One region of the Streptosporangium sp. NPDC051023 genome, then DNA from elsewhere that is predicted to be linked to it. Evidence: riboswitches for the same ligand, from Rfam matches in the RefSeq annotation. Region 1 holds a riboswitch; each other region holds the start of a gene.
The links. Region 1 has a riboswitch for cyclic di-AMP ahead of AB0395_RS17435 (NlpC/P60 family protein). Riboswitches for the same ligand answer to the same signal wherever they lie in the genome.

Region 2: it holds a riboswitch for cyclic di-AMP, as region 1 does, so the genes downstream of both, AB0395_RS10265 (hypothetical protein) here and AB0395_RS17435 (NlpC/P60 family protein) in region 1, are expected to answer to the same signal.
Region 3: it holds a riboswitch for cyclic di-AMP, as region 1 does, so the genes downstream of both, AB0395_RS09395 (C40 family peptidase) here and AB0395_RS17435 (NlpC/P60 family protein) in region 1, are expected to answer to the same signal.
Region 4: it holds a riboswitch for cyclic di-AMP, as region 1 does, so the genes downstream of both, AB0395_RS13080 (hypothetical protein) here and AB0395_RS17435 (NlpC/P60 family protein) in region 1, are expected to answer to the same signal.

What each region holds. Positions count from the first base shown of each region.
Region 1 covers NZ_JBFBCE010000023.1:70,241-77,475, forward strand. The annotation lists gene AB0395_RS17420 (hypothetical protein) at 1-214, opposite strand, end outside; gene serA (phosphoglycerate dehydrogenase) at 423-2,012, shown strand; gene AB0395_RS17430 (ROK family transcriptional regulator) at 2,740-3,873, shown strand; gene AB0395_RS17435 (NlpC/P60 family protein) at 4,059-4,889, opposite strand; cyclic di-AMP (ydaO/yuaA leader) riboswitch at 4,877-5,092, opposite strand; gene AB0395_RS17440 (3-isopropylmalate dehydrogenase) at 5,238-6,284, shown strand; gene AB0395_RS17445 (branched-chain amino acid aminotransferase) at 6,467-7,235, shown strand, end outside.
Region 2 covers NZ_JBFBCE010000011.1:136,970-144,204, forward strand. The annotation lists gene AB0395_RS10245 (DUF4253 domain-containing protein) at 272-1,066, shown strand; gene AB0395_RS10250 (response regulator transcription factor) at 1,123-1,776, opposite strand; gene AB0395_RS10255 (ATP-binding protein) at 1,773-3,827, opposite strand; gene AB0395_RS10260 (lytic polysaccharide monooxygenase) at 3,964-4,872, opposite strand; cyclic di-AMP (ydaO/yuaA leader) riboswitch at 5,138-5,287, shown strand; gene AB0395_RS10265 (hypothetical protein) at 5,518-6,132, shown strand; gene AB0395_RS10270 (hypothetical protein) at 6,587-6,958, opposite strand; gene AB0395_RS10275 (roadblock/LC7 domain-containing protein) at 6,971-7,235, opposite strand, start outside.
Region 3 covers NZ_JBFBCE010000010.1:122,267-129,501, forward strand. The annotation lists gene AB0395_RS09380 (glycosyltransferase family 4 protein) at 1-18, opposite strand, end outside; gene AB0395_RS09385 (M48 family metallopeptidase) at 15-1,238, opposite strand; gene AB0395_RS09390 (hypothetical protein) at 1,301-2,086, opposite strand; gene AB0395_RS09395 (C40 family peptidase) at 2,240-2,794, opposite strand; cyclic di-AMP (ydaO/yuaA leader) riboswitch at 2,832-2,991, opposite strand; gene AB0395_RS09400 (MaoC family dehydratase) at 3,410-3,862, shown strand; gene AB0395_RS09405 (NlpC/P60 family protein) at 4,110-5,057, opposite strand; gene AB0395_RS09410 (hypothetical protein) at 5,184-5,798, opposite strand; gene AB0395_RS09415 (NYN domain-containing protein) at 5,845-7,062, opposite strand.
Region 4 covers NZ_JBFBCE010000016.1:19,651-26,885, forward strand. The annotation lists gene AB0395_RS13055 (AI-2E family transporter) at 1-379, opposite strand, end outside; gene AB0395_RS13060 (TIGR03086 family metal-binding protein) at 629-1,201, shown strand; gene AB0395_RS13065 (metal-dependent phosphohydrolase) at 1,464-2,060, shown strand; gene AB0395_RS13070 (DeoR/GlpR family DNA-binding transcription regulator) at 2,144-2,944, shown strand; gene galT (galactose-1-phosphate uridylyltransferase) at 2,941-4,020, shown strand; cyclic di-AMP (ydaO/yuaA leader) riboswitch at 4,092-4,226, shown strand; gene AB0395_RS13080 (hypothetical protein) at 4,268-5,203, shown strand; gene AB0395_RS13085 (DinB family protein) at 5,458-5,964, shown strand; gene AB0395_RS13090 (MarR family winged helix-turn-helix transcriptional regulator) at 5,951-6,481, opposite strand; gene AB0395_RS13095 (site-2 protease family protein) at 6,556-7,235, opposite strand, start outside.

The sequences.
Region 1 (7,235 bases):
CCGAGAGGGAGTGGCTGCCGCGGTGCCGCGCGTAGGTGCTCTGCGAGGTGTATCCGAGCAGGACCCGATCGCCCGCCTGGGTCGTGCCGAGCACGACGGAGCGGTCGGGACGCACGGCAACGAGGAGTCCCCATTCGGCCAGCGCTGCCAGAAGCCGGTGCGGGCCGCCGTGCTGCGCGAGCACGTCGCCGAGAGCGGGGTTCCCGATGCTCATATAAGGAACCTTAGGTAGTGAACCACGGCTTATCAGGGTAATAGCGAAGATTTCTCTGGATCAAGACCAAGGTGAATTTTGGGGGCATGGAAGGTGGACTAGGTGGGTAAACGTCTCGGATCGCGGGACACTCGTGAACGCGTTCACAAGCGCAGATAGACTACGTGAGGTCCGTCCGCAGCCTCCACGTCTCCAAAGGATCTAGCCTGTGAACAAGCCCGTCGTACTGGTCGCAGAGGAACTCTCCGAGGCCGGTCTCGCTGTCCTGGGCGCGGACTTCGAGGTCCGCCACACCGATGGCGCCGACCGTGCCCAGTTCCTGCCCGCCCTCGCCGACGTGGACGCGCTCATCGTGCGCAGCGCCACCCAGGTGGACGCGGAGGCGATCGCCGCCGCGCCCAAGCTTCGTGTCGTCGCCCGCGCCGGTGTCGGTCTCGACAACGTGGACGTGGAGGCCGCGACCAAGGCCGGTGTCATGGTCGTCAACGCGCCCACCTCCAACATCACCAGCGCCGCCGAGCACACGGTCGCGCTGATCCTCGCCTCGGCCCGCAACGTCGCCCAGGCGCACTCCGCGCTCAAGGGCGGCGAGTGGAAGCGCTCGAAGTACACCGGCGTCGAGCTGGACGAGAAGGTCGTCGGCATCCTCGGCCTCGGCAAGATCGGCCAGCTGGTCGCGCAGCGCCTGCAGCCGTTCGGCGTCGAGCTGATCGCCTACGACCCCTACCTGCAGCCCGCCCGCGCCGCGCAGATGGGCGTCAGGCTGGCCTCGCTTGAGGAGGTCCTGCGCGAGTCGGACTTCATCACCGTGCACCTGCCCAAGTCCAAGGAGACCATCGGGCTCATCGGTGACCGCGAGCTCCACCAGGTCAAGCCGTCGGTGCGCCTGGTCAACGTCGCCCGCGGCGGCATCATCGACGAGGGAGCGCTCTACTCCGCGATCAAGGAAGGCCGCGTCGCGGGCGCGGGCATCGACGTGTTCCCCAAGGAGCCCGTCACCGACAGCCCGCTGTTCGAGCTGGACCAGGTCGTCGTCACCCCGCACCTGGGCGCCTCGACCCACGAGGCCCAGGAGAAGGCGGGCACCCAGGTCGCGCGCAGCGTGAAGCTGGCCCTCGCGGGCGAGTTCGTGCCGGACGCGGTCAACGTCCAGGGCGGCGTCGTGGCCGAGGACGTCAAGCCCGGCCTGCCGCTGGCGGAGAAGCTCGGCAGGGTCTTCACCGCCCTCGCGGGCGAGGTCGCGACCAAGCTCGACATCGACGTGCGCGGTGAGATCGCCTCCCAGGACGTCCGCGTGCTGGAGCTGGCCGCGCTCAAGGGCGTCTTCACCGACGTGGTCGAGGACTCCGTCACCTACGTCAACGCCCCGCTCCTGGCCAAGGACCGCGGCGTCACCGTCGAGCTGGTCACCAGCACGGAGAGCCCCGACTGGCGCAACGTCGTGACCGTCCGCGGTGTCCTCGCCGACGGCCGCGCCGTCTCGGTCTCCGGCACGCTCTCCGGCCCGCGCCAGATCACGAAGATCGTCGAGGTCAACGGCTACCAGATGGAGATCGAGCCGACCGACCACCTGTCGTTCTTCACCTACGTCGACCGCCCCGGCATCGTCGGCGTCGTCGGCCGCATCCTCGGCGACCACGGCATCAACATCGCCTCCATGCAGGTGGCCCGGGACGTCAAGGGCGGCAAGGCCCTCATCGCGCTGACCGTCGACTCCGCCATCCCGGCCAACGTGGTCGACCAGATCGGCGCCGAGATCGGCGCGGACAGCGGCCGCTCGGTCGACCTGGCCGACTAGGTTGTGTCGACGGTGGTGTTCGCATAGGTCCGCAACCTGATCGACGGTCACCGTCCGATCCAGGAAACGCGCCTCGGCCCACGGTTCGCCGACGGTACGGCTGCCGCCCCGGAGTCTCGGGGACGGCAGCCGTTTCCGTTTCGGGAACGTTCCTCGCGGTGCCTCCTGCCCTCCGAGATCATCTCAATATGTGAGAAATCCGTACGATTGGCGAGACGGCATCTTGACGGCCGGGTAGCATGACATGCAATGCGCCAGGTTCTCGTACTCATTACCTGCCGCGGCGAGGCCTGACAGGGGCGGGCCGGCAACTCGCCGCGGTGTGATGGCGCTCGCCGGCCCCAGGCTCCCTCGCCGATCCGCGACCCGGATCCGCGATCCCGGGCCCGATCCGGACCCATCGGAATCCGGATCACCTTCTTCTGCTCCTGTGCGACTGAGACGAGAAACACCATGTATGACATGTATCCCTGGAACCGTCCCGAGGACACCGAGGACGAGGCCGCCCAGGCCCTCCAGACCGCGCTCGACCGCCGTGACAACGGCGGGGTTCCCACCCGCTCCTGAGACGTGGCCGTCCTCGGCGCGCGCTGATCTTCCGCGCCGGACCGGTAGGTAAAGCGGGTTTACCATCGGGAGCGGTTGGCTAGCCTTTTCTCCGGGATCCCACAGGAGAACGGAGGGCTAGGTGCGAGGCCAGCTCGGCAATCCACGGTTGTTACGGGTGATGAACGAGCGACGCCTCCTCGACCGGCTCCTCGAACACGGTCCGGCCTCGCGGGCCGACCTGGCGAAAGTCACCGGTCTGTCCAAGCCGACGGTCTCGGCGGCCCTCGCAGGGCTCGAGGAGAGCGGCCTGGTGCGTCTGGTCGGCGAGGTCTCGGGGCGTCCCGGCCCGGTGACCTCGCTGTACGACATGAACGCGGGTGCGCTGCACGTCGCGGGCGTCGACATCGGCCGTGACCGGATCCGGGTCGCGGTCGCCGATCTCAGGGGACGCTTCGTCGGGCGCAGGGACGGGCGCAACGACGCGCGCACCGAGGACGACCTGGTCCGCCGGGTCCGTGAGCTGGCCCAGGCGGCCCTGGCCGAGGCAGGTCTCGACTGGTCCTCCATCGCCTACGCGGTGGTCGGCAGCCCCGGGGTCTACGACCAGGAGACGGGGCGCCTGAACCTCGCCTCGAACCTTCCGGACTGGGGCGGTCCCGGCCTGTGGGACCGGCTGCGCGTCGCCCTGCGGACCGAGCTGGCGATCGAGAACGACATCAACCTGGCGGCGCTCGGCGAACACGCCCACGGTGAGGGCAAGGGGCGGTCGCATTTCGCGCTGGTGTCCATCGGCACCGGGGTCGGCATGGGCATCGTCGTCAACGGTGAGCTGTACTCGGGGGCGCGCGGAGCCGCGGGAGAGGTCTCCTACCTGCCCGTCGCGGAGGGGACGGCTTCCGGCCGGGAGGAGCTGGAGCACGGACCGACCGAGGCGGTGACCGGCGCCCTCGGCGTGGTGCGGGCGGCGCGCGCGGCCGGGCTGTGCCTGCGGAGCGCGAAGGAGGTCTTCGGTGCCGCGGCGGCCGGGAACCCCGCGGCCCTGGCCGTCGTCGAGGCCGAGGGACGCAGGATCGGCAGCCTGATCGTCGCGGTGGCCTCGGTCCTTGATCCCGAGGTGGTCGTGCTCGCCGGTGGCGTCGGCCGTAATCTCGACCTCCTCGGCGACTCCATCTCCTCCAGGATCGCCGAGCTCGGCCCGCTGCGCCCCACCGTGGTCGCCAGCACCCTGGGTGACAGCGGGGTGCTGCTCGGTGCCGTCGTGCGCGCGCTCAGCCGGTCGTGGGACGTCATCTTCGCCGCCCGTCACGGCTGATCTGCCTGTCAAGGCTGACCTGGCCTGCCGGTGGACCAGGTTCTCCGGATCGGCCGCCGGGGAGGTCCGCGGAGACCGGAGCGGAAAGCCGCTCCACGATCACGCGCGTGATCGCGGAGCGGCTTTCCGCCGATCGGGCCGCCCTCGGCGTCCCGGGTGAGAGTCCCGGGTGAGAGGGGACGGGGTCAGGAGGCGGGCGCGCGCGTGGCGGCCGAGCCGTCGGTCGTCTGGTCGGTCTGGGGGCTTTGGTCGGTCTGGGCGCTTTGGTCGGTCTGCGGGTTCTGGTCGGGCTGTGCGGCCTCGGCGGACTGCGTGGCCAGTTTCACCTGCTTGGCCAGCGCGGCCCGCTCGATGGAGAGCTTGACTCCCTTCGGGTCGGGGCGGACGGCGCCGACGAAGCTGGCACGGCGCCAGGCCTCGAGCTTCTCCACCTTGACCACATCGCCGGTGTGCGGGGCGTGGACCATGTAGCCGGGCTTGGTGATCATGCCGACATGGCCGAGGCCGTGGAAGAAGACCAGGTCACCCGGCCTGAGGTCCTTCCAGGCGATCTTCCTGGAGAACGCGTTGTACTGCTCGGCGGCGGTGCGCGGCAGGTGGATCCCCGCGGCGCCGTACGCGCGGAGCATCAGGCCGGAGCAGTCGAAGCCGCCGTTGCCGGTGCCGCCCCAGACGTAGGGTACGCCGCGCTTGGACAGGGCCCACCGCATCGCCTTGCGCCAGGCGGGGACTTTTTTCCTGACCTCGGGGGAGGTGCCGGGCAGGGAGGTGGTCGTGGGTTCCGGTGAGGGGAGGGGGGTGTCGGTCGAGACGAGAGGGGAGGGGGCCGGGTTTGAGATTTCCGAGTTCGGGGCGGGGGATGCGAGGAAGAATCCGGCCTGGGTGAGGGCGGGGGAGGGGGCCGCGAGCGGGGAGTCTGCCAGCGCGAGGGCGGGGGTCGCGAACACGGTGGCGCCGGTGACGATCAGGGTCAGGACACGGGGGTAAGTCTTGCCGGTCAGGATCGTTCCTTCCATAAGGCCGGCCGGGTGAGCTGTCGGGCTCGGGCGTGGAGGTCGCCCTACGGCGCGAGAGAGCGCCGACTCGCCCCAAGGGGCCCGTGTTGAGAGAGGCCGGGGCGGGCTCCGCGAGACGGAGTGCGGCCCGGACGCCTCGCGGGCCCCGGAAGTGGTTCCCCGGCTCCGCGCAGGCCGGAAAAGGGGGGTGGCCTGCGCGAATTAGGCGACGATGCGAATGGCCAGGACCTTAACGAAACGGTCAAAAGATCGCAAATAGGACAAAATTCATAAGCCTTGCTCAGGGAAGATGTGTCCGATGGGTGAGATTGGTGTTCGATTGACGAGACAGACCGGTAGGGTGCGGTCATGGATTCGCGCAACATTCGCCTGGCTGTGATCCCCGGAGACGGGATCGGGACCGAGGTCGTCACCGAGGGCCTGAAGGTCCTCGAAGCCGTCGGCACGAAGGTGGAGACCACCGGCTACGACCTGGGGGCCAAGCGGTACCACAGGACCGGCGAGGTTCTCCCCGAGCCGGTTCTCGACGAGCTGCGCGGATACGATGCGATCCTGCTCGGCGCGGTCGGCGACCCCAGCGTGCCGCCGGGCATCCTGGAGCGCGAGCTGCTGCTCAAGCTCCGTTTCGAGCTCGACCACTACGTCAACCTGCGCCCGGTCAAGCTCTTCCCCGGCGTCGAGACGCCGCTGGGCAAGGCGCGCCCCGAGGACATCGACATGGTCGTCATCCGTGAGGGCACCGAGGGCCTCTACGCGGGCGCGGGCGGCGTGCTGCGCCGTGGCACCCCGCACGAGATCGCCACCCAGGAGTCGCTCAACACCGCCCACGGTGTCGAGCGCGTCGTCCGCTACGCCTTCGAGAAGGCGCTCAGCAGGCCGCGCAAGAAGCTGACCCTGGTCCACAAGACCAACGTCCTCACCTTCGCCGGTGACCTCTGGGCCCGCACCGTCGACCGGGTCAGCCTGGAGTACCCCGACGTCACGACCGACTACTCCCACATCGACGCCGCCTCGATGTTCTTCGTCAACCAGCCCGAGCGGTTCGACGTGATCGTCACCGACAACCTCTTCGGCGACATCATCACCGACATCGGCGCCGCCATCGCCGGCGGCATCGGCCTGGCGGCCAGCGGCAACGTCAACCCCGACCGCACCTCGCCCAGCATGTTCGAGCCGGTCCACGGCAGCGCCCCCGACATCGCGGGCCAGGGCAAGGCCGATCCGACCGCGACGATCCTGTCGGTCGCCATGCTTCTGGACCACCTCGGCCTTGCCGAGGAGGCAGCCAGGGTCGAGCAGGCCGTGGCCGACGACCTGGTCGAGCGCCTGACCGGCCGGGCCGGGCGGACCACCCACGAGATCGGTGACGACATCACCGCCCGAGTAGCCGGCTGAGGAAGCCGCCTACCCGACCTCAGACGCGCCTGGCGGCTCTTCGGAGCCGCCAGGCGCGTCTTTTTTCGTTCGGCCCCATCCGGCACTGCCGGGTTTCGACATAGATGCAGTAGTTTCCCGTTATCTGGTCCATCGCAGAATGGACTCAGGTGCAGTCCGTCACAAAGAGAAGGATCTCCGTCATGACCACCGCTCAGAAGCTCAGCTTCGACGTGCAGCTCTCCGACCACGCGCGCACCGCGGCCGAGCGAGAGCAGGTACTGGCGAGTCCCGGATTCGGTCAGTCCTTCACCGATCACATGATCTCTATCGACTACACGGAGGGGGAGGGCTGGCACGACGCGCGGCTCATGCCGTACGGTCCGCTCAGCCTCGACCCGGCGACCGCGGTCTTCCACTACGCCCAGGAGCTCTTCGAGGGGCTGAAGGCCTACCGTCAGGAGGGCGGCGCGATCGCCTCCTTCAGGCCGTACGCCAACGCCGCCCGCTTCAACCAGTCGGCGGCGCGGATGGCGATGCCGGAACTGCCGCAGGAGACGTTCGTCGGGTCACTGGAGCTCCTCGTCCAGACCGATCGCGACTGGGTCCCCACGACCTCGGGCCACAGCCTCTACCTGCGCCCCTTCATGATCGCCACGCAGGCCGCGCTCGGCGTGAACTACCCCTCCAAGTCCTACCGCTACATGGTGATCGCCTCGCCCGCGGCGGCCTACTTCGGCGCGGACAAGGCCGTCTCGGTCTGGCTGTCCACCGAGTACACCCGCGCCGCCCCCGGCGGCACCGGCTTCGCCAAGTGCGGAGGCAACTACGCCGCGGCCTTCGTCGCGCAGCGCCAGGCCGTCGAGCAGGGCTGTGACCAGGTCGTGTGGCTCGACGCGAACGAGCACCGCTACGTCGAGGAGATGGGCGGAATGAACCTGTTCTTCGTCTACGGCGACCGCCTGCTCACCC
Region 2 (7,235 bases), on a different contig from region 1:
GTCTGCGTCCCGTCCCCGTCCGGAGTCGGTCCGAGTCTGGAGTCGGTCCCGGTCGCCGGGTGCCTGGATTCGGCGGTCCTGCCGGGCGGTCCGCGTCCGGAGGCGGTTTCCCGCCCGGTGCGCGGCCTCGGTCACACCCCCTGTGTACTGCTCGTTTTTACCCTCTGTGGGGGATAACTGTCGCTCGGGACACCTGACGGGCCAAAATTGATCCGTGGTCAGGATCGGATCGGTAGGAATGAGCGATTGCGAGCGTGGGCAACTTCCGCCGTTGCTGGGGCAGCTGTTCGCCGACGGCGGCGACGGGCGAAGGATCTCGGTCGAGCTGCCGCCAGGAGACGTGGTGTGGCCCGACCCCGAGTATTCGCAGTTCTCGCTCGACCACCTTCCGGCGTTCTGGCTCAGCGACCTGGCGGTCTCCGGCGACCTCTGGGCCGAGCTGCGGGTGGAGCACGAGCACTCGGGGTTGTGGCCCGTGCTGCTTGAGGACTCGGTGCAGCCGTGGTCGGCGGGGCAGATCGCCCCTGACGCGGTGGCCGAGATCGACAACTACCACGCGGCGGCGTTCATGGCCGAGGTGTGGTCGGACTGGGTCGAGCGGGCCGACGCCGATCAGCTGGAGCTGCTGGCCCCCTACGGCCCCCAGTGCCCGGGGCCCGCTCCTTCCGGGCAGTTCGCCGCCGATCCCGGTGTGGTCGCCGACTGGTATGCCGGGCTGGTCGCCGAGCGCAGGACCCCGCTCGGGCTGGTCGCTGCCGAGCGAGGGGCCGACGTGCTGGCCGTCATGGGATGGCAGGGCGCGCTGAACCACAACGAGTGGATGGTCCCGCTCGCGGCCGTGGTGCGTAGCTGGGAGGACAGGTTCGGGGCGCGGGTGGTCGGCCTGGGCTTCAACACCCTGGACCTCAGCGTCGCCGCACCCCCGGTAACCCGAGAGCACGCCCTCCACGTCGCCGCCGAGCACTGGACGTTCTGCCCGGACAGCGTCATTTACAGCTCGGGCACGCTGATGGACTACGCCGAGCAGATCACCGGCAGGAACGCCTGGTCGTTCTGGTGGGACTGATCACCTCGGTGGCGTCGCCGGGGTGTGGCCGGGCAGGGGGAACGTCACGCCGGGGGTCACCGGATCCCGGGACGGATCAGTCCGGCCTCGTAGGCGACGATCGTGGCCTGTACGCGGTCGCGGACCCTGAGCTCCGCGAGGATCTCCGCGACGTGATCCTTGACGGTCGAGGGGCTGATGCCCAGGGCGGTCGCGATCTCGGCGTTCGACAGGCCACGGGCGACGTGGAGGAGGACCTCGGTCTCGCGGGGGGTCAGGCCGCAGACGCGGGCCGCGTCGTCAGGGCCGGGCTCGCCGGTGAAACGGTCGATCAGCCTGCGGGTCACGCTGGGGTCGAGCAGCGCGTCGCCCCCGGCCACCACCCGGACGGCGTCGATGATCCGCTCAGGGTCCGCGTCCTTCAGCATGAACCCCGCAGCTCCCGCGCGCAGCGCCGCGAACACGTACTCGTCCAGGCCGAACGTGGTCAGCACGACCACCTTCGTCCCCGGGACCTCGGCGGTGATCCTGGCCGTCGCGGTGAGCCCGTCGACTCCCGGCATCCGGATGTCCAGCACGGCCACGTCGGGAAGCAGAGCCGTGGCCTGCGCGATCGCCGTCTCGCCGTCGGCGGCCTGGCCGACGACGGTCATGTCGGGCTCCGCGTCGAGCACCGCCGTGATCCCCACCCTGACCACCGCCTGGTCGTCGGCGATCGTCACCCGAATCATGCTGGGAACACCTCCGGCAGCCACACCCGCACCCTGTCATCTGTCTCGGCGACCGTACCGCCCGCCGCGTCCGCCATGGCCCGCACCCTCCTGGCCCCGCGAGGGCCGGACAGCGCGAGGCCGTCCTCAAGGTAGGTCACCGTCACCGTCTCCCCGTCGGCCAGCAGCGCCTCGGCGACGCGGTACGCGGCGACCTCGACGGCGGCGGGCAGCGGGCGGCGCGCTCCCGCGTACCTGACGACGGCGCGCCGCCTGGTGGCCAGCGCCGCGATCCCGGCGACGACGGGGGGAGGCGTGTCGTCCGCCGGATCACCCTCGGGGGCGCCGCGAAGCTCGTCGAGAAGCTCCCTGAGCGCGCCGAGCCCGGCCTTCGCCTCGGTGAGGACCAGGTCGAGCCGTCGGTCCTCCGCGGCTCTGACCACCGCCTCGGCCCGTGCCCCCGCGGTACGGCGAAGCCCGGCCGCGATTCGTCCCCGCTCGGCCCTGGCCGCCTCGGCCGCCTCCAGGTCGAGCCTGTCCCGGTCCAGCGCCGCCGCGTCCCGCCGCCTGCGCCTGCGCCTGCCGACCAGCACGCCCGCTCCCCACGCCATGCCCGTTGGCACGGCGAACGCGGCCGTCAGCGTCGCCCAGACGGCGATCGGTGGCCCCGTCAGCCCCTCGACCAGGGGAAAGGCGCCCAGCCCCGCCACCACGATCGGGGCGGGCCAGCCGCGGGAGCCGTACGCGCCGACGGTGTACAGCAGGGTCAGCTCCACCCACCAGCACTCAAGCACCAGCTGCGCGGAGTGTGGCGCGGTCAGCCCGGCCGCGTCGCACGCCAGCCAGACCAACAGCACCCCCTGCGCCGCCGCCAGGCTCGGCTTCGGTGCGAGGCGCCGCCACCTCAGCGGTACGGCGTGCAGTATGAGCAGGACCAGGAGCAGCATGCCCGACGCCGTGGCCTTGAACGGCGGCGGCACGTCGGTGTACAGCAGCCCCATCCCCGCGGGCAACGCCACGGCCAGCACCACCAGGGCCCAGTCCAGGGCCGCCGCTCCCCGCCAGCCTTCCGTGGCGCGTCGCGGGTGATCGCCCCGGCGGGCCATGCCGTACAGGGTGGTGAGGGAGAACGAGCGCGGCACGGGCAGGGCCGTCTCGCCGGGGGGCGAGGGCAGGGGGAGCACTGCCCTGACGGTCCAGCCGCCCGCGGTTCCGGCGTCTGTGGTCCCGGTGTCTGTGGTCCCGAAACCCGGGGGCCCGGCGCCCGCGGTCAGGGTGCCGCCGAGGGCGCGCACCGCCCGGTCGAGGGAGGCCAGACCGGTCCCGGAGCCCAGACCGTCGACGGCGGCCGGCGCGCCGTCGTCGGTTACCGTCACCACCAGCCGCCCCGCTCCGGCGGGGCTCTCAATGCGAACGTGGACGGCGGCGCCGGTGGCGTAGCGCATCGCGTTGGTCAGGCTTTCCCTGACCACGCGGAAGGCGAGCGCGGCGGCCTCGGGCGGTACGGAGGCGACCGCGCGATGGTAGGCCACTCCGGGATGGCCGCCGACCAGGGTGTCGATGTCGGCGAGGGTCGCGCTCTCGCCGCGCCGGTCGAGGGAGGCCAGGCGGTCGAGCTCCGCGACGGCCAGGCGGCCCGCCTCAGCGGCGTGGGCGGTGGCCTCCGAGGTGAGCGCGGGATCGGCGAGTCGCAGGGCGGCGGCCGAGGCGACTGCGATCCCGGTGAGCCGATGGGCGGCCACGTCGTGGAGCTCGGCGGCGATCCGGTCGCGCTCGACGGTCGCGGCCAGGCGGGGCACGGCCGCGGAGGCGGCGCGGTAGGCGGCGAGCGCGGAACGGCCCGCCCTGCGGCGTCTGTGAGAGCGGCCGAGGGACCACACGACGGCCGAGCCGCCCGCCGTGAGTGTCCCGAACCCGGCGCCCCCCCTGACGCTCCCGCCGTCTATGCCGATCACGATCGCGACGGCCAGCGTGACGGCGACCGCTCCGAGTGCGGCGGTTCCGGCCGTGCCGTACAGCGCCAGCGTGTAGAGCGCCACGACGAGCACCGCGCAGCCGAGGACTATCAGCACGCGTCCACGGTACTGCGGGACCGGGCGCCGCTCGCGGGTCCCGCAGGCGCGCCGCCCGTACGGGCACTGCTCTCCGGGCGGCGCGGTGTCCAGACGGTGCTGTGTTCTACAGGGTTCTAAAGGGTTCTACAGGGTTCTAAAGGCGCTGCCAGAGTGCGGGGACGTTGGACGGCTCCCAGCCGGGCAGGGAGGTGTGCGGCTGCAGGCACCGGTAGGTGGCGCCGCCGTAGGTCACCAGGTTCCCCGCGGTGTAGGAGACACCGGCCGCCCAGGGCCGGGAGGTGGTCGAGGTCGGGGTCGGGGTCGGCGTCACCGTCGGTGTCACGGTGGGGGTCGCGGTCGGGGTCGCGGTCGGCGTCACGGTGGGGGTGGGGGTGGGGGTGGGGGTGGGGGTGGGGGTGGACACGTTGCCGAAGGTCACGTCGGAGCAGGTGTAGAACGCCTCGGCGCTGTCCGAGCGCTGCCAGATCGAGTAGACGATGTGGCGGCCCGTCCTCGCGGGCAGCTGGCCCTGGATGACGTATTCGCCGTTGACCTTGGACGGGTTCCGCACCTTCGCCAGCAGCGTGGTGTCCAGGTCCGACCACTTCAGCGGCTGGAGCGGGTTGAAGCCCTCCTTCGTGATGTAGATCTCGAAGGTGCCGGGGTGGTCGGCGGTGTAGGGGTAGCGGAAGGTGTAGGGGCCGCCTCCGGTCGGGAGCGCGGTCGAGGGCCAGTCGGTGCGGGGCGCGTCGTATGCCCGGTACTTGGCGCGCCCGGCGCTGCAGAGCTGCCCGTCGGGAATGATCTCCCTGTGCTTGCCGTTGGCGGTGCCGATGTTCAACTCATCCCAGTCATAGAGCGGCTGGGTGTCCCATTGGCCGACCGCGGCCTTGCACGCGGGGGTGTCCGGCGACTCCGGATTCTCCAGATAGCAGGCGTAAACCCGGCTGACGGGCGTTCCCATCGAGCCGTGGGCGGATGCCGAGTTGACCATCACCGTCGCCAGCAGGGCGGGAGCGGCGGCTGCGGCCGCCACCGTCAGGCCGATCCTTCGCTTGTTCATGGAGAGTGTCTCCTTCGGGGGGTAAGAGGGAGAACCTGCAGGTCAGAGGCATGTTCACTAGGAAATTATTAGGTAAGTTTCCTAACAGTTTCAATGAACTTAACGCCCAGGAAGGAGCAAGGTCAAGGGGTGGCCAATGCCCCTTTCTTGGGCATTGAAGGTAGATCTTCTGGGGTTTTCATGGCTTTTGTTTTGCTTTGACACCTTCTGGTGGGTAGTGTCCTAGTTGTTCTCAGTCGGTGACTTGCCCTTCACGAGAAGGAGCGGCCGGCAGACGTCGAATCCCGAAGCCCTGAGGGGTCACGGGAGCCGGGGACCCACTTCTTGGGGTGAATCCGCCGCGAACCTGCGGCGGTAGGGCAACTCCACCGCCCGAACCCGTCAGCTAACCCGGTAGACGAGATGGAGAGGAGATCCCCTCATGGATCGCTTTGTTGCCTTCGTGCCGGCAAGCACCGCACTCGTGCGGATCTACTAAGACTTTTCCGCCGCGCCTGACCGCGGCACCCCACCTCGCACCGCGCTCCGCGTAGCGTCCGGTCTCTCCGGCTGCGACTTCTCTTCCCTGTGAGCGCTCACGCCCGTGCCTTCTCTTCGTTTGGCGCACGAGGCTGTCCTGTTCCCTCGCGAAAGAGCCTGTTTTCTATGCGTTTCTCCCTTGCCCTGCGTAACCGCCTGATCGCCGCCACTCTGCTGGGCGCGAGCGTCCTCACCTCCGCCGGCGTCGTCTCCGCGCTTCCCGCCGCGGCCGACACCGGCACCGGATCCACCGCTCCCGCCGCCTCCGAGACCGCCCTGCTCAAGGGCTCTACCAAGGCCTCCTACTTCTGGGACGACTCCTCGGGCCGCGCCGGGGACACCGGCCTGCCCGCGAGCGGCAAGCCCATGCAGAAGGGCATGATCGCGAGCCCGAGCTGGCCGCTGTTCACCGAGGGGTACGTCATCTACAAGGGCAAGAAGGCCAAGTTCTTCGTCGGGGACCGCGGTCCCGGTGTGCCCTCCAGCAGCGGTGTCATGATCGACCTCGACGCCAAGACCTTCGCCGACCTGACCGGTGGCACCTTCAACTCCAGCTCGCTCGGCGTTGACGGCGTCGACGGCGCGGGCCACATCAAGGTCGACTACGTCATCACCAAGTGGGGCGACGGCGTGGGCAAGAAGAACTACCCCGTCGCGTACGCCAGCGGTGCCTGGAAGGTCATGGACGACAACCCGGCCGCGCCCCCGACGACCGCTCTGGCCGACGCGGCGCGCCCCTAGGCTCCCGCCGGGGGAGACCTCCGGAGGATCCCCCGTCCTCGTCTCCCCCCGATCCCCACCCCTCGATCCCCACCCTCGGAAACCCCCCGAACCCCCCGGATCCCCATCCCCGCCTCCGCCTCCGCCTCCGCCCCCGCCCCCGCCCCCGCCCCGAGGGTCCCCGCTCCGCCTCCGGCCCTCCTTCCCCCACCCCCACCCCCCCGCTCCGCGTCCCCCGGCGGTCCTCGCCCCCGAGGGATCCCCACCTCCCCGCCCCCCCGGCGAACCCCCGCACCCCCTGGAAAAGCAAGAGCGGGCACCCAAACGGGTGCCCGCTCTTGTTCTTTTCGTCAGATGACGTGCTGTTCCGCGTGATCTGACGGACTCGTCGCCGCGGTCGACGCCGCTCACCGCCTCGGGGGAGGGGGAGCTCCGGTACGGCCCGCGCCTCCCGGGGACGTGCCGTACCGGAGGATCAGATCTCGAGCCTCTCCTCGATGCCGCGGAGGTTGTGCCGCGCGAGCGCCAGGTTGGCCCGGGTGCGGTCGAGCGCCAGGTAGAGGAAGAGGCCCTTGCCGTTCCTGCCGGTGATCGGGCGGATCAGGTGGTACTGGTTGGTGAGCGTGATCAGGATGTCCTCGATGCCGTCCTTGATGCCCAGCGACTCCATGGTCCGCATCTTGGCCCTGACGACCTCGGTGTTACCGGCCGCCGCGATCTGCAGGTCGAGGTCCTTCGAGCCGCCGAGGGCGCCCAGCGCCATGCCGCTGTTGTAGTCCACGACCACCGAGCCGACCGCCCCGTCGATCGCCATCATCTCCTTGAGGGAGATGTCCATGTTGCCCATTCATGCCTCCGGTCACTGGGTTGTCCATGTGCGAGATGTGATGGCGGCCAGGTTCGCCGCCGTCTTGCGCCCCTCCAGCCGCAGCAGCCCGAGGTTGGTCCCAGGGCGGGCGAGGACTGTGAGGACGATCTTGGGTCCGGCCGCGTAGAAGGCCGCGTAGCCGTTGGTGCCGGAGATCAGCGTCTCTTCGAAGGCGCCCTTGCCGACCATGTCCGCCATCCGGCGGCTGAGGGCCAGCAACGCGGAGGAAAGGGCACCGGTCTGCTCGGAGGCCCGA
Region 3 (7,235 bases), on a different contig from region 1:
GATCAGAGTGCGTTTCACGGTTGTCCGACGCCGTTCAGCAGGGCCCAGGAACGTGCCATCGCGATGCGCTGTGGCGCCGTCGGATGAGAGGCATAGAGGAGATATTCAACGATATTTGGCGATAAATCCGAAATATTGGTTATCGCGAGTCGTTTCTGCATGGACACGAAAACGGCGGGCTCTCGCGTCAGGTCCAGCGCGTGCGCGTCGGCGCGGGCCTCGATGTGCCTGCTGACCAGATTCTGCCCCGGCCCCGACAGGACGGTCGCCAGGGACAGCAGCCCCATCAGCAGGCCGACCGCCCTCGGGTCCGCGATCGAGGGGACCCCGGTGCGGCGCCGTACCGGCCCGGCGGAGCCCACCAGATAGAGCAGGCACGCCCCGAAGGCCGCGGCCAGGCCGCCGACGAGCGTGCCGTACAGCACGTCGCCCGCCTTGGCGTGGCCGAGCTCGTGCGCGACCACCAGCTCGACCTGGTCCGCGGGCGCCCGCAACAGCGTGTCGTAGACCACGATCCTGCGGGTCGCGCCGAATCCGGAGACGTAGGCGTTGAGCGCGGTCGTCCGCCGGGAGGCGTCGGCCACGAGCACGTTCTCGACCGGCACGCCGTCCTTGCTGGCCATGGCGAGCAGGTCGGCGCGCAGCGTGCTCGCGGGCATGGGCGTGAAGTCGTTGAAGAGGGGCTCGATCACCACCGGGTAGGCGAAGGAGGCGACCACGGTCAGCGTGAACGCGCCGAGCGCGGCGGGGATCCACCAGCGACGGTAGCGGCGGGCCAGCGCGACCACGGCGAGCACCATGATCGCCGTCAGCCCGGTGCCGATCCCGATGTTCTTGAGGCGGTCGGCCGTCCACGACGCCCAGGTCTGCGTTGACAGGCCGAACTCACGCAGGTAGGTCTCCGACCACATGCCCAGTGGCCAGCGCAGGATCGCGACGGCCGCCGAGATCGCCAGGACGCCGAACAGCACCCGCAGCCACCACGGCCCCCGCAGGCGGGCCAGCAGCTTCGCGCCCAGCGGGGTGCCGACCAGCACCCCCGCGACGACAAGCGTCAGGCCGAGCGACAGGTAGGCGGGGACGCCGATCGCGGCGTCGAAGGCCTCGGAGCGGGCGATCTGGGCCGCGGTGAAGTCACGGGCCGGATCGGGCTCGATGGGCGGGGCTCCCGCGGGCAGCGCCCGCCACGGGGTGGTGAGCGCGACGACCGCCAGCGTGGCCACCCCCAGGATGGCCATCGCCCATCCCGCCCCCTTCAGCACCCCCCGCGGACCCGATGGCGTATCCGTCACGGTCCGCGTCATGCGAGTTCCCTCCGGAGGTGGTCGCGCCACGCGGCGGTGAACCCCGCCCGCGACAGGCCCAGTGTGCTGCCCACATCGCTACCGTAAAGCCTTACCAGTGCCTTCTCGCCGAAGCGCTCCGCGACGTACCGGCACGCGAGCCAGGCCTCCTCGTAGGCCTGCGCCAGCCGGGGGGCGCCGGGGGCGAAGTCGGCGGCCCCGGGAAGCCCGGGGGGCAGGACGCCCGCGCGCACCTCCGCCGCCAGCTCGGCGGCGGCCACCCGCACCGCGATCCCCGCGTCGCGGTAGCCCACGTAGTCGGCGAACCCCTCCGACAGCCACATGGGGACCCGGCCACCCCGGGTCGCGCCGGTGGCCACGTGGGTGAGCTCGTGGGCGATCACCACATCCCTGCCGGCCGGACTGAGTCTCGCGTAGCCCGTCGGCAGGACGACCACCCGGTCCGCGGTCGCCATCGCGGCCAGGCCGCCGGTCGCCGCCGCTCCCGTGATCTCCGCCGCCTCCGCGTCGGTCGCGGGAAACAGGATCACCGCCTTGACCGGCCCCCAGATCTCCGCGAGGGTACGGCAGGCACGGTCGGCTCTTGAGGCCAGATCCCGTAGCTCGGCGAGCGGGACACGGTGGCCGACGACGAGCGAGCACTCGCCACGGACCACGCTCGCGGCACCGGGCCACAGGTCGCGGGCCGTCCGCGAGGCGGGCCGCGCCCCACCGGCCAGCCCCGTGCTCATCAGCGCCAGCATCCCGGCGAGCACGGCGCGGCGCCCTTTCGGGACGGACATGTCAGCTGATGCTACTCGACCGGCACCCGCCGGGGCCGTACCCGCCCGCAGGGCAGCCGCCCGGAACCGCCCGGAACCGCCTGCCGGGACGCCCGGCAGGCATGCGACGGTCCCGTCCATCGGGGAGCATGGACGGGACCGTATCCCGCTCTGTCAGCCGCCGGGACGAACCGCTCCGGCGAAGGCGGATCTGTAGTAGCCCTTCAACGTCACAATCCTGACCGTCTTACCGCTGCTCGGCGAGTGGACCATCTTGCCGTGGCCCACGTACATGCCCACGTGGCCCTTACCGTAGAAGAACAGCAGGTCACCGGGGCGCAACCTGCTCCACGAGACCTTCTTCCTGACCGCGCGGTACTGGCTGCCCGTGACCCGGGGGAGGGAAACGCCGGCCTTGCGCCACGCGTACTGGACGAGCCCCGAGCAGTCGAACGCACCCGGGCCTGAGGCTCCCCACCGGTATGGGTCGCCAATCTGCTTTTTGGCCGCCGCCACGGCCGTCCTGGCCCTGGCCTGCTGCCGTACTGCCCGGCTCATTGCGGCCTTCGCCGTGCGCTTGACGCGAGTCTTCGCCGTGCTCTTGACCTGAACCGCGGCCGCGATGTCCGTCGTCGCCTGTGCCGTCGTGGAACCCAGTGCCACCGCTCCGGTTGAGGCGGTCAGCGTGAGGACGAATCCGCCGAGGGAAAGGCGGAAAAGGCGCGACAAACGGGGGTTGTGCGGGGTGGTAGACAGGATTTCTCCTTGGGACTTCCACTGATGCCTACCGGGTTAGCTGACGGATTCGGGCTGGGAAGAAGCCCTACGACAACAGACATGTCGATTCACCCCTGGCCATAGATCAATGGCCGAATGGTTCCCCGGCTCCATGCCTCCTGGCTGCACGGACTCGGCAGGCCACCGCGGCGGGGCGAACCCCATGGGACACGGTGACCAGCTGGATCTTTATATGGACACCGGCCCGTGAGACCGGCATTCGATGCGATGGCATGGCTTGCTCACCGCGACCGCCAGAAGGTACCCCGATTACCAAGTTCCGGCAAAGGTCCGACCAAATCCGAAGATCGAAAAAAAGTTTTCACGTTTATGAAATGCCTGCTGGCGAGGCATTTCCGCCATTCGAATATGACTCTCGTCACATTCCGCGCGCACCACCTGAAAGCCATCGCATGTGTCACATACATCACATCAGTTATCGATCTTCATCGTTCCCACCGAGCCCTGGAACGGCCCGGCGGGCGCGGGATCAGGCCCCGCACGACCACCGGTCCACACGAACCGCCGCGTTCGCGACGCGATGCCCGATCGGGCATGATCTGGGGCATGAGATCGTTCGCCGGCCTCGCGGAACTCGCCGCGGCCAAGGGAGAGCATCTGGGGCACAGCGCCTGGCGCGAGGTGACCCAGGAGCAGGTCGCCATGTTCGCCGACGCCACCGGCGACCACCAGTGGATCCATGTGGATCCCGAGCGGGCGGCCGCCAGCCCCTTCGGCGGAACCATCGCCCACGGCTACCTGACGCTGGCCCTGCTGCCCGCCTTCATGGCCGAGATCTTCCAGGTCGAGGGGATCACGATGGGCGTCAACTTCGGGCTCGACAAGGTCCGCTTCCCCGTCCCGGTCAGGGTCGGCTCCCGGGTGCGTGGCGGCGCCGAGCTCACCGACGTCAAGAACTCCCCCGCGGGGAAACTGGTGAAGATCAGAATGACCGTCGAGGTCGAGGGCCAGAGAAGGGCCGCCTGCGTCGCCGACACCCTGTCGCTCTACGTGGCGTAAGGAAACGCTCCACACGATCGCTCCCCATGACGCCAGGGAACGCTCCACGCGCCACGTAGGGACACTTTGGAGAAAGACCCCCCGAAGACCCCCGCCCGGCCCTCAGAGCCTCTCTAGAGACGTCTCAGGCGCCCCGAGGGCGTCGGGAAACCTGAGACACCGGCCCCCCGGAGCGGACGGAGGGCCGTCGGAGGCGGGAACCGCCGGGACGGGGCACCGGATGAGTCGGTGACGGGTCAGTGCCGGGTCAGGGGCGGACGGCTCCGACCAGGCGGCCGCCGTACGACGACAGCGGGACGACCTTGACGACGTCACCGGTCTGGGGAGCGTGAACGATCTTGCCGTCGCCCGCGTAGAGGCCCACGTGACCCAGGCCGTTGCTGAACAGGAGGTCACCGGGCTGTAGCTCGCTCAGGGAGACCTTGCGGCTGGAGCCCCAGCTCCACTGCTCCCAGGTGGTGCGAGGCAGGCTCACACCTCCGCTGCGCCAGGACGCCTGGACGAGCCCGGAGCAGTCCCAGCCGTCCGGCCCCGTGCCGCCGTACCGGTACGGCTTGCCGATCTGGGCGAAGGCGAAGCTGAGGGCGGCCCTGGCGTTACCCGAGGCCGGGCCGTTGTACTGGATTCCCGTGCTGTTGGGGTCGCCGCTCCTGAAGGTGCCGAGATCGCGCAGGACCTTCGTCTGGTCCTTGACCATCTTCTCGACCTTGGCCTTCTCGTCGGCCAGCTCGTCGCGCGTCTGGTCGGCCTCGGCCAGGGCGTCCTTGGCCTGGTCGCGGTTGTCGCGCAGCGCCTTGTTGGCCTCGTCGAAGGCGTTCAGCGTCTGGGCGCGGGAGGCGGATATCTGGTCGGCCGCGGCCAGGCCGCTCAGCACCAGGCTGGGGTTGCCCTGGCCGACGAGGTTCTGCCAGCCGACGGAACCGCCCTGGTAGGTGCTGACGGCCATGGTGATGAGATCCTTGCGCAGCCCGGCCACCTTCGCGGTCTGCTTGGTGAGGTCGGCGTTCAGGCCCCGGTACTTCTTGCGGGCCTTCTTCCACTTCTCACTGGCCTGGTTGTACTTCTCGACGAGCTGATCAGCCTGGTCGTTGAGCTTGTCCAGCTTCTTCTTGGCCTGCGCGATCGTCGGCTTCGGCTCGGCGATCGCACCGCCCACAGGAAGCAGGAGAAGCGCGAGGGCCAGCCCTGCAGCCATCGGCATCCGCACAAACCCACCCGGCTTACCCGCCACGGCCACGACGCCGCCTCCCCACGCAAAGACCTGGGGCGAAATAGTACAGAATCAGTAAGGGTTAGCTCACCTTTTTGGCTGTTTTGTTCTTTACTTGCAGGCGGCCACGGCGCAAACCTTGGCTGTCATCCGGGTGGCGTCCCGCAACTGGTCTGCCCAGTCACGTTTCACCGGTTTGGCGTACTCTCCCGCCCACAGGTAGACCAGCACGGCGTTGCCCTTGCGGACCACCACGCTCCGGTCCCCGCCGACACCGGCTTTCCCGCCGTAGTAGACCTGTCCGGAGACCTTCAGCGCGTCGTCCCCGAGCCCGGCGACGGGGACCGAGACGTAGCGGTAGGTGGAACCGGCGTCCTTCTTCGTCCCGCACGTGGCCAGCCCGCCGCGGAGCTGGGTCATGGCCTGCTCCGCGCCGGTCCGCGAGCCGTACAGCAGGACCTGCTCGACCTTCATGAAGTCCGGCACGCCGATGAACGTCACCGTCCTGACGGCCAGCCTTCCCGCCCTGCCAACGGCCCCCTTGCCGCACGGGTCGACCGCGAGCGGGGTCCTCAACGAGTCGCTGACCTTCCAACTCGTCTCGGGATCGTCGTCCTTCTTGGCCGCGGCCTTCTCGTACAGCAGGAACCCCTTGGGAATCCCGGGGGCGGCGGCGGCCGTACCGGCGACAAGGGCGGCGCAGACCAGCGCGACGAGCTTCTTCATCGAATCAACCTCCACAGTGATCCGATGCACCATATGGCGAAAAGGTTCAGGCTCGTCCGAGACGTCGCAGAAGTAACACCGAGGGAACGGGCCTGGCCCCCATCCGCCGGACCGACTCGGCCACCTCCCGGTCGGAGGAGACCACCGCGATGGCCCGGCCCATGGGCTCGGCGCGGACCAGCTGGCGGATCAGGTCGTCGGCGATCTGCCCGGGGGCGCTGAACATCACCCGGACGCCGCGGGGCGCGGAGACCGGGACCGGGCCGTTCAGCTCCGCCCCGTCGAAAACGCAGGTCAGCTCGGTACGGGTCTGCGCGTAAAGCGCGCCGAGGCCGGTCAGCAGCCGGTTGCGCTGGTCGGCGAGGGTCAGCGTGCCGTACCCGGTCTTGGTCACGTTGTAGCCGTCCACGATCAGGTGGATCTGCGGCAGCGCGAGCAACTGGTCGAGCAGGGCGGGATCGTCGTCGGCGAGGGCCCGCGCGGGCACGGCCTGGACCCCGTGCCTGCCCGGAGCGACCGAGGACACGGAGTCGGCGGGCCGGTGGATGCTTGAGGGCAGCGCGAGCTCCCTGCGCAGCCCGGCCGCGGCGTCCTGGAGCGCGTCGAGCAACATGCGGACCTTGGTGTCCTCGACACTGCGGCCCTCACGGGCGGCCCTGCGCGTGGCCTCAAGCTGCCGCTCCGCGTCGGCCAGCCGCTCACGCAGGCGGCGCAGCTCGCTCTCTCCCGCGCTGCCCGCCGCGGCCGCGACGGCCTTGGCCTCCTGCGCGGCCTCCTCCATCTCCGCGGCCCTGACGTCGGCGGCCTTGGCGCGCTCCCTGGCGTCGTGCAGCTTGCGGCGCAGATCCGAGATCTCGGAGCGGGCCCCCTTGAGCTGCTCGCGCAGCCGGTCGGACTCCTCCTTGGCCGAGGTCTTCTGCCCGGCGAGCTGCTCACGCAGCCGGGTGAGCGCCTGCTCCTGCGCCGAGCCCTCGGCCACCGTGGCCGCCCGCTCCAGGTCGGCGCGGGCGGTCTCGACCATCTCGACCCAGCCGGGCGGCCTGGTCAGATAGGCCGCGGCGGCGACCAGCACGGGCTCGGCCGCGGGCGGCACGATGCCCTCCGCGAGGCTCTCGACCAGCTCGGGCCAGCCGGTGCCCAGCGCCTCTGCGACCAGCTCCCGGAACTTCTTGTCGGTCTCCAGCTGAGCGGCGATCGGCGCGCCGCCCAGCTTGGCCCGTTTACGGGGGTCGAACCTGGCGATCCCCTTCAGAGGCGCCGGCACGGCGGCAGGAGGCATCGATCCGAGGATCTGGGATGCCAGTTCCACGACATGTAAGCGAACCTGCTCGGGCAGCGGACGAGACAGGCCCTCTCCGGCTGAACTCATCACGGCCCCTACTCGGATTGGTCTTCACGTCAAGGGTACGGCTACCGCACCCCGCCACCGACCTGGCC
Region 4 (7,235 bases), on a different contig from region 1:
CGCTGACCTGCTCCTGGGTGATGCCCAGGTGGGCGAGTTGCCGGGTGATCGAGCCGATCAACTGCTGGTATCGGCCGGCGTAGGCCGGGAGCAGCGCCACGAGCTGCGCGACCGAGACGACCAGTGAACCGACCAGCACGATGAGCAGCAGGAGAATCGTCAGCAGCGGGACCGTGACCAGCACCCATGTCCTCGCGCCCCTGTGGCGCAGCCAGGCGCGCAGCGGGCTGACCGCGATGATGAGGACGAGCGCGAGGAAGGCCGGGCCCGCGATGCCGGCGACCGCCCTGACCCCGGCCAGTGCGACCACCGTGGCCGCCGTTCCGACCAGCAGTCTCAGGCCACGTGACGTTCCCGCACCCGCGGTCGCTTGCACCATGCTGACACTATGTCGCGACCTGCTCGCATGGAGTGCTCACCGCGCCGGAACGCCGCACGGCGGCCACAGCACCGCGCGGCACCGCGCTGCACCGAACAGCCCCGTACGGCACCGCCGAACACCACCCGGCGCCCCGATGCCCCGATGCCCCAGCCGTCCGGTACGGCCCGTATCGCCGGTCACGCCCTACAAGCGCGATGACTACTGGCCTCCCAGGAGTTACGGTCGAGATGAGGACCTGGGGAGGGCATGATGACCATCGACATACGCGAGGCCTACCGCCGTGCGCTGGACGATTTCGGCGCTCTCGTGCACAGGATCACCCCCGAACAGTGGCAGAACAGGACGCCCTGCGTGGACTGGGACGTACGCGCCCTGGTCAACCATGTGGTCGGCGAGAACCTATGGGCTCCCGAGCTGCTCGGCGGACGGACCGCCGCCGAGGTGGGCGACGCCTTCGACGGCGATCTGCTCGGCGACGACCCGTTGAAAGCGTTCGACACCTCGGCGGTCGCCGCCGTCCAGGCCGCGTGCGACGAGGGGGCCCTGGCCCGTGTCGCACGCCTGTCTTTCGGAGACGTTCCCGGTAAGGAGTATGTCACCGAGCTGTTCGCGGACGCCCTCATCCACACCTGGGACCTGGCCAGGGCGATCGGCGCCGACGAGCGGCTCGATCCGGAACTGGTCGAGGCCTGCGCGACGTGGTTCACGGGTGCGGAGCCCGGTTACCGCCAGGCGGGGGTGATCGGGGAGCAGCAGCCCGTCTCCTCCGACACCGACGCCCAGACCCGTCTGCTCGCCTCGTGGGGCCGCCGCGGCTGACGGGCTCGGGACTCCTCACCCCCGGGACGGTCTCGGCTAACGGGCCGTCGGGCGTTTGCCGTGGTTGGCCCTGCGCTTCCTGCGGGCACGGCTTTTGCGTGCTCGTTTGCCCATGCGCGCCACTCCTCTCACGGACCCGCCCGAGTTTTCCCGGGGTCCGGCTTTCACGTTCCTCCCGGAGCGGCTGCCGTACAAGGCCCAAGGAACGACGCCGTGCGGACGCCGGAGCACGGGCGCGGGGGTGCTTCTAGGCTTCCTTCGCATGAGCGAGAAGCTGATGGACCGCTGGCGGTCCCTGACCGGAGCCGAGGCGGACCACCTCGGCAGGGAACTGATCTCCCGGTACGGCGAGCCGCACCGCAGATATCACACGGCGACACACCTCGAGGCCGTGCTGGCCCACATCGACGCGTTGGCCGGCCACGCGGTCGATCCGGACCTGGTACGGCTCGCGGCCTGGTTCCACGATGCCGTCTACGATCCCCGGCGCGGCGACAACGAGGAGCGCAGCGCCAGGCTGGCCGAGCGCGCGCTCCCCGAGCTGGGGATGCCCGCGGAGGCGGTGGGCACGGTCGCCAGGCTGGTCAGGCTCACGCTTACGCACGCCCCTGAGCCGGGGGACGCCGACGGGGCCGTGCTGTGCGACGCCGACCTGGCGATCCTGGCCTCCTCCCCCGAGGACTACGCGGCCTACACGGCCGCGGTGCGCGAGGAGTACTCCTTCGTCCCCGACGAGGCCTTCAGGGAGGGCAGGGCCGCCGTGCTGCGCTCGTTGCTCGACCTTCCGGTGATCTTCCACATCGCCGACTTCGAGGCGCGGGCACGGGCGAACATCCACGCCGAGCTTGAGCGACTGTGAGCGATTATTCCCCATGAACCAACATCTCACCCAGGTTCTTCTGTGGTAATTTGCTGGAATCTGGTGGATTAAGGAGTGGGTCAATGCTCGCCCAGCAGCGGCAGCAGGCGATTCTCGAGCGGGTGCGCGGCAGCGGCGGGGTCAGGGTCGCCGACCTGGTCCGCGAGTTCGGCGTGTCCGACATGACGATCCGCAGGGATCTCGAGGTGCTGGCCGAGCGCGGCCTTGTGGAGAAGGTTCACGGCGGGGCAACGGCCGCGGGGCCCGGCTCGACCGAGGAGCCCGGATTCACCGCCAAGTCGGCGCGCCAGCAGCCGGAGAAGGAGGCGATCGCCCGGCACGCAGCCGGGCTCGTCAGGCCCGGCACGGCCATCGCGCTCTCCGCGGGGACCACCACCTGGACGCTCGCCCACTTCGTGGTCGACGTGCCCGAGCTGACCGTGATCACCAACTCGATCCGGATCGCCGAGGTCTTCCACCGCTCCCCGCGCGCCGACCGCACCGTGGTGCTGACCGGAGGAGTGCGCACCCCGTCGGACGCGCTGGTCGGCCCGGTGGCCGTCGCGGCCATCAGGGGGCTCCACGTGGACACCCTGTTCCTCGGCGTGCACGGAATGAGCGTCCGGGCCGGGTTCACCACGCCCAACCTGCTGGAGGCCGAGACCGACCGTGAGCTGGTCGCCTCGGCGCACCGCCTGGTCGTGCCCGCCGACCACACCAAGTGGGGGACGGTCGGGATCAGCACGATCGCCGCGCTGACCGAGGCCCACGTCCTGATCACCGACTCGGGCCTGGCGGAAGAGGCCTGCGACGAGCTCGCCGCCAGGGTCGGCGAGCTCGTCGTCACCGAGTCGCGGCGGGAGAGCGAGGCACAGGACCGATGAAACGCACGATTACCCGGCTGGCGGACGGACGCGAGCTGTTCTACTTCGATCGGCGGGACGACGCGGACCGCAGCGCGGCCGACGAGCGCGATCTGCCACCCCGCCCCGTCGCCTCCGAGCTGCGCTACGACCCGCTCACCGAGGAGTGGATCGCGGTCGCGGGGCACCGCCAGGACCGCACGTTCCTGCCGCCCGCCAGCGAGTGCCCGCTGTGCCCGTCCGCCCCCGGCCGCCCGACCGAGATTCCCTCCCCCTCGTACGACGTGGTCGTCTTCGAGAACCGCTTCCCCTCCTTCTCCGCGAACCTGGGCACGTACTCACAGGTCGGCGGCCTGAGCGAGGTCCGGCCCGGCGTGGGCAGGTGCGAGGTCGTCTGCTTCACCCCGGAGCACGACTCCTCCTTCGCCGAGCTCTCACCCGGCCGGGTCGAACTGGTGATGGAGGCCTGGATCGACCGTACGGCGGAGCTTTCCGCGACGCCCGGGGTCGAGCAGGTGTTCTGCTTCGAGAACCGCGGAGCGGAGATCGGCATCACCCTGGCCCACCCGCACGGCCAGATCTACGCCTACCCCTACGTGACCCCACGTACCCGGCTCTCCCTGGACGCGGCGCGACGCCACAGGGAGCGAACCGGAGGCAACCTCTTCGCCGACGTGCTCGCCGCGGAGCGGGAGGCCGGGATCCGCGTGGTCGCGGCGAACGAGCACTGGACGGCGTTCGTGCCCGCCGCGGCCCGCTGGCCGGTCGAGGTCCACCTCTATCCGCACCGCCAGGTGCCCGGCCTCGGCGCGCTCGACCGCGCGGAGCGCGCGGCGTTCGGGCCGCTCTACACCGAGGTGCTGCGCCGCCTCGACGGACTTTTCGGGGTGCCGATGCCGTACGTCTCCGCCTGGCACCAGGCGCCGGTGAACATCGGCCGGGAGCTGTCGTACGCGCACCTGGAACTGTTCAGCATCCGCCGCGCACCGGACAAACTCAAATATCTCGCCGGGTCCGAGTCGGCCATGGGGGCTTTCGTAAACGACGTCCTCCCCGAGGAGACCGCCCGGCGCCTGCGCGCCGTTATCACGAAATGATCACCACTTGGTCTCGTCTTGGGGTCGCATGACCTCTCATTTACCACTACTATCCTCACGCATCGGACAAACAGTTCGATATGCCTAATCTCAGGCGCCTCGCCTGAGAGCCGGGGACCCATGCATTTGGGGTGAACCACTTCGGTGGAAGGGCTTCCTCCAGCCCGAACCCGTCAGCTAACCCGGCCGGCGTGAGGAGAGGAGAGCTGTGGCGGCTCTGTCCCCCATGTTCCGTCGCCATGCGGTCGTGACCGTTTCCCTGGTCTCGGCCCTCACGTTCACCCTCGGCGCGGCGGGCACGGCCAACGCCGCGCCCAAGCCGAAGGAGTCCCAGCTCCGCACCGAGCTGGCCCAGCTCACCAAGAAGGTCGACAGGCTCATCGAGGCCTACGCGGCCAAGCGGGAGTCGCTGAGAAAAGCACAGAAAGCCGAGGAGGCCGCCAGAGCCGACCTGCGCAGAGCCGAGGAGGCCTACGCGGAGGCGGGCAGGCAGGTCGACTCCATCGCCCAGCTCCGCTACCAGAGCGGCACTCTCGATCTGCCCTCCATGCTGTTCGCCCCGACCATGGGCGGCGCCGCCGTCATGGAACAGCTCACCGCCCAGCAGAGTGCCTACCTGCAGGGTTTCGCCAGAAGCCGGGATCTCATGAAACAGGCCGCGGACAAGGCGGCCCTGCTCACCGAACAGATCGGACAGGAGGCCAAGGCGGTGCAGATCCAGCGTGCGGACGCGGAGAAGGTGATCCGCGCTATCGAGGACAAGCTCGACCAACTCGTTCCCACGGGCAGCGGGCGCCGCTCCGACGGCAGCTGGGCTCCCCAGCTGCCGACCGGCGAGGACAACATCACCGACCGCACGCGGATCATGCGCGAGACCATCGGACAGACCTTCAAGCTGCCCCACGAGGTGGGCTGTTACCGGGCGGAGAACGACGGTGGCGAGCACCCGCTCGGCCGCGCCTGTGACTTCATGATGAGCACCGGCGGCTCCCTGCCCACGGCGGACAACGTCAGGCTCGGCGACGAGATAGCCGCCTGGGCCCTCAAGAACAAGGACAGGCTCGGCGTCAAGTACGTGATCTGGCGTCAGCGCATCAACACGGGCTCCGGCTGGCGTGCCATGTCGAACCGGGGCGGCATCACCGCCAACCACTACGACCACGTCCACATCTCGATGTACTGACGCCGAGCGGGGAAGACCCGGACCTCCGCCGCCCTCGTCGCTCCCGTCGCCTCCGGGCTCCGGGACGAAGGGGGCGGGCGGTGACTGACGACGATCACATGCGCGCCCCAGCGGCTCCTCGGACAGGCGTCTCGGAGCACGAGGCGGGCGCAGGGCGGGCGCGGGGCGGGCGCGGGGCGGGCGCGGGGCGGGCGCGGGGCGGGCGCGGTAAAACCGCATGACAACGGTCGCGCCCCGGGACAGGATTGGATCCCGTGACCGATGACCGCATTGATCCGCCCTTCATCGCCGACGAGGCGACCATGCTGTACGCGTGGCTTGACTGGCACCGGGAGACCCTGGCCGTCAAGTGCGCCGGGCTGTCACAGGAACAGCTCAGCCTGCGCCCCTGCGCACCGTCGACGCTGTCCCTGCTGGGCCTGGTCCGCCACATCACCGAGGTGGAGCGCTATTGGTTCCGCAACATCCTCAACGGTGAGGAAAACCCGCCGCTCTACTGGAACGAACAGTATCCCGACGGTGACTTCGACCGGCTGGACTCCTGCACGGCCGAGGAGGCTCTCACCCGCTGGCGCGCCGAGATCGAGGGCGTCCGCGAGCTCTACACCGGGCTCTCCCTGGACACCCTGGGCGGGCAGCAGCGCGGAGGAGAGGACGTCTCGCTGCGGTGGATCCTCGTCCACATGATCGAGGAGTACGCCCGGCACAACGGCCACGCCGACATCATCCGCGAGCAGATCGACGGCGTCACTGGAGAGTAGTGCTCGCGGCCGTCTCCTCGATCGCCTCCGCGATGAGCCGGTCGAGGCCCGCCAGATCGGGCGGGCAGGCCGCACTCGCCTCGGCGAAGCGGGTGAGCAGCCTGGCGAAGGTCTCCCGATCCGCCTCGTCCCAGTCGGCGATCAGGCCGTCCACGTAGGTCCGCCGGGAGGCGACGACCACCTCCAGGACACGCCGTCCCCTCGGGCTCAGCCTCAGCCGGGCCCGTCTGGCGTCCACCTCGGACTCCTCTCGCTCGACGAACCCCGCGCCGATCGCGTCGTTGACCAGCCTGCTGGCGGTCGAGGGGTCGACGTCCAACTGCTCGGCGACCGCGCCGACGGTCACCTCGGGAACGTCCAGGCTCAGCTTGTGCACGGCGTGCACAACCATCACGTTCGACATCTGCACCGACCGCTGCGGGTCCGCGGCCTTGCGCGTGCGCAGCGGCCGCGCCCAGATCCGGCGCAGCCGGAACAGCGCCACGTCGATCGCCGCCCCCGGCGTCCCGTCCTTCACGGCGTAACCTTACCGGCGCGCGGCCTCAACGGCGGATATGGCCCGCACGGGCGCACGTGCCCTGCCCGCCGGGCTCAGCCGGACAGGCGGACCGGGTTGACCAGGTCGGCGTACATCAGCAGTCCCGCCATGATGACCATCACGAAGGCGATCGCGTAGGTCAGTGGAAGCGCCTTGGCGATGTCGACGTGCCCGGGAAGGGGACGGCGGGTCACCCGGGCGAAGGCGCGCTTGAGCCCCTCCCACAGGCCGCCCGCGATGTGACCGCCGTCGAGCGGAAGCAGCGGGACCAGGTTGAACAGGCCGATCGCCAGGTTGAACCCCGCGAGGAGGTTGATGAAGGTGACGATCTTGTTCTCCAGCGGGGCCGCGGAGGCCGCGATCTCCCCGCCGATACGGCCGGCGCCGATGATGCCGATCGGGCCGTTCTTGTCGCGCTCCTGACCGGAGAAGGCGGCGTTCCAGACGCCGACCATCTTCTCGGGGAAGCGCAGCAGCGAACCGGCGGTCGCCGAGGTGAGGTTCCACATCTGGGTGGTCACGGCTCCGAGGCTCTGCCGTTCGACGACCGTCGTGGGGCTGACCCCCAGGTAGCCGACGGCCTTGTCGATCTTGCCCGGCTCGTCCAGCGACTCCCGGTCCTGGGCGATGAGGGTGGCGTTCAGGGTCATCGGCTGCCCGGCCCGCTTGATCCCGATCGCGACGGTCCCCGCGCCGTGGCCGCGGATGGCCCGTGTCGCCGCCTCCCAGGTCG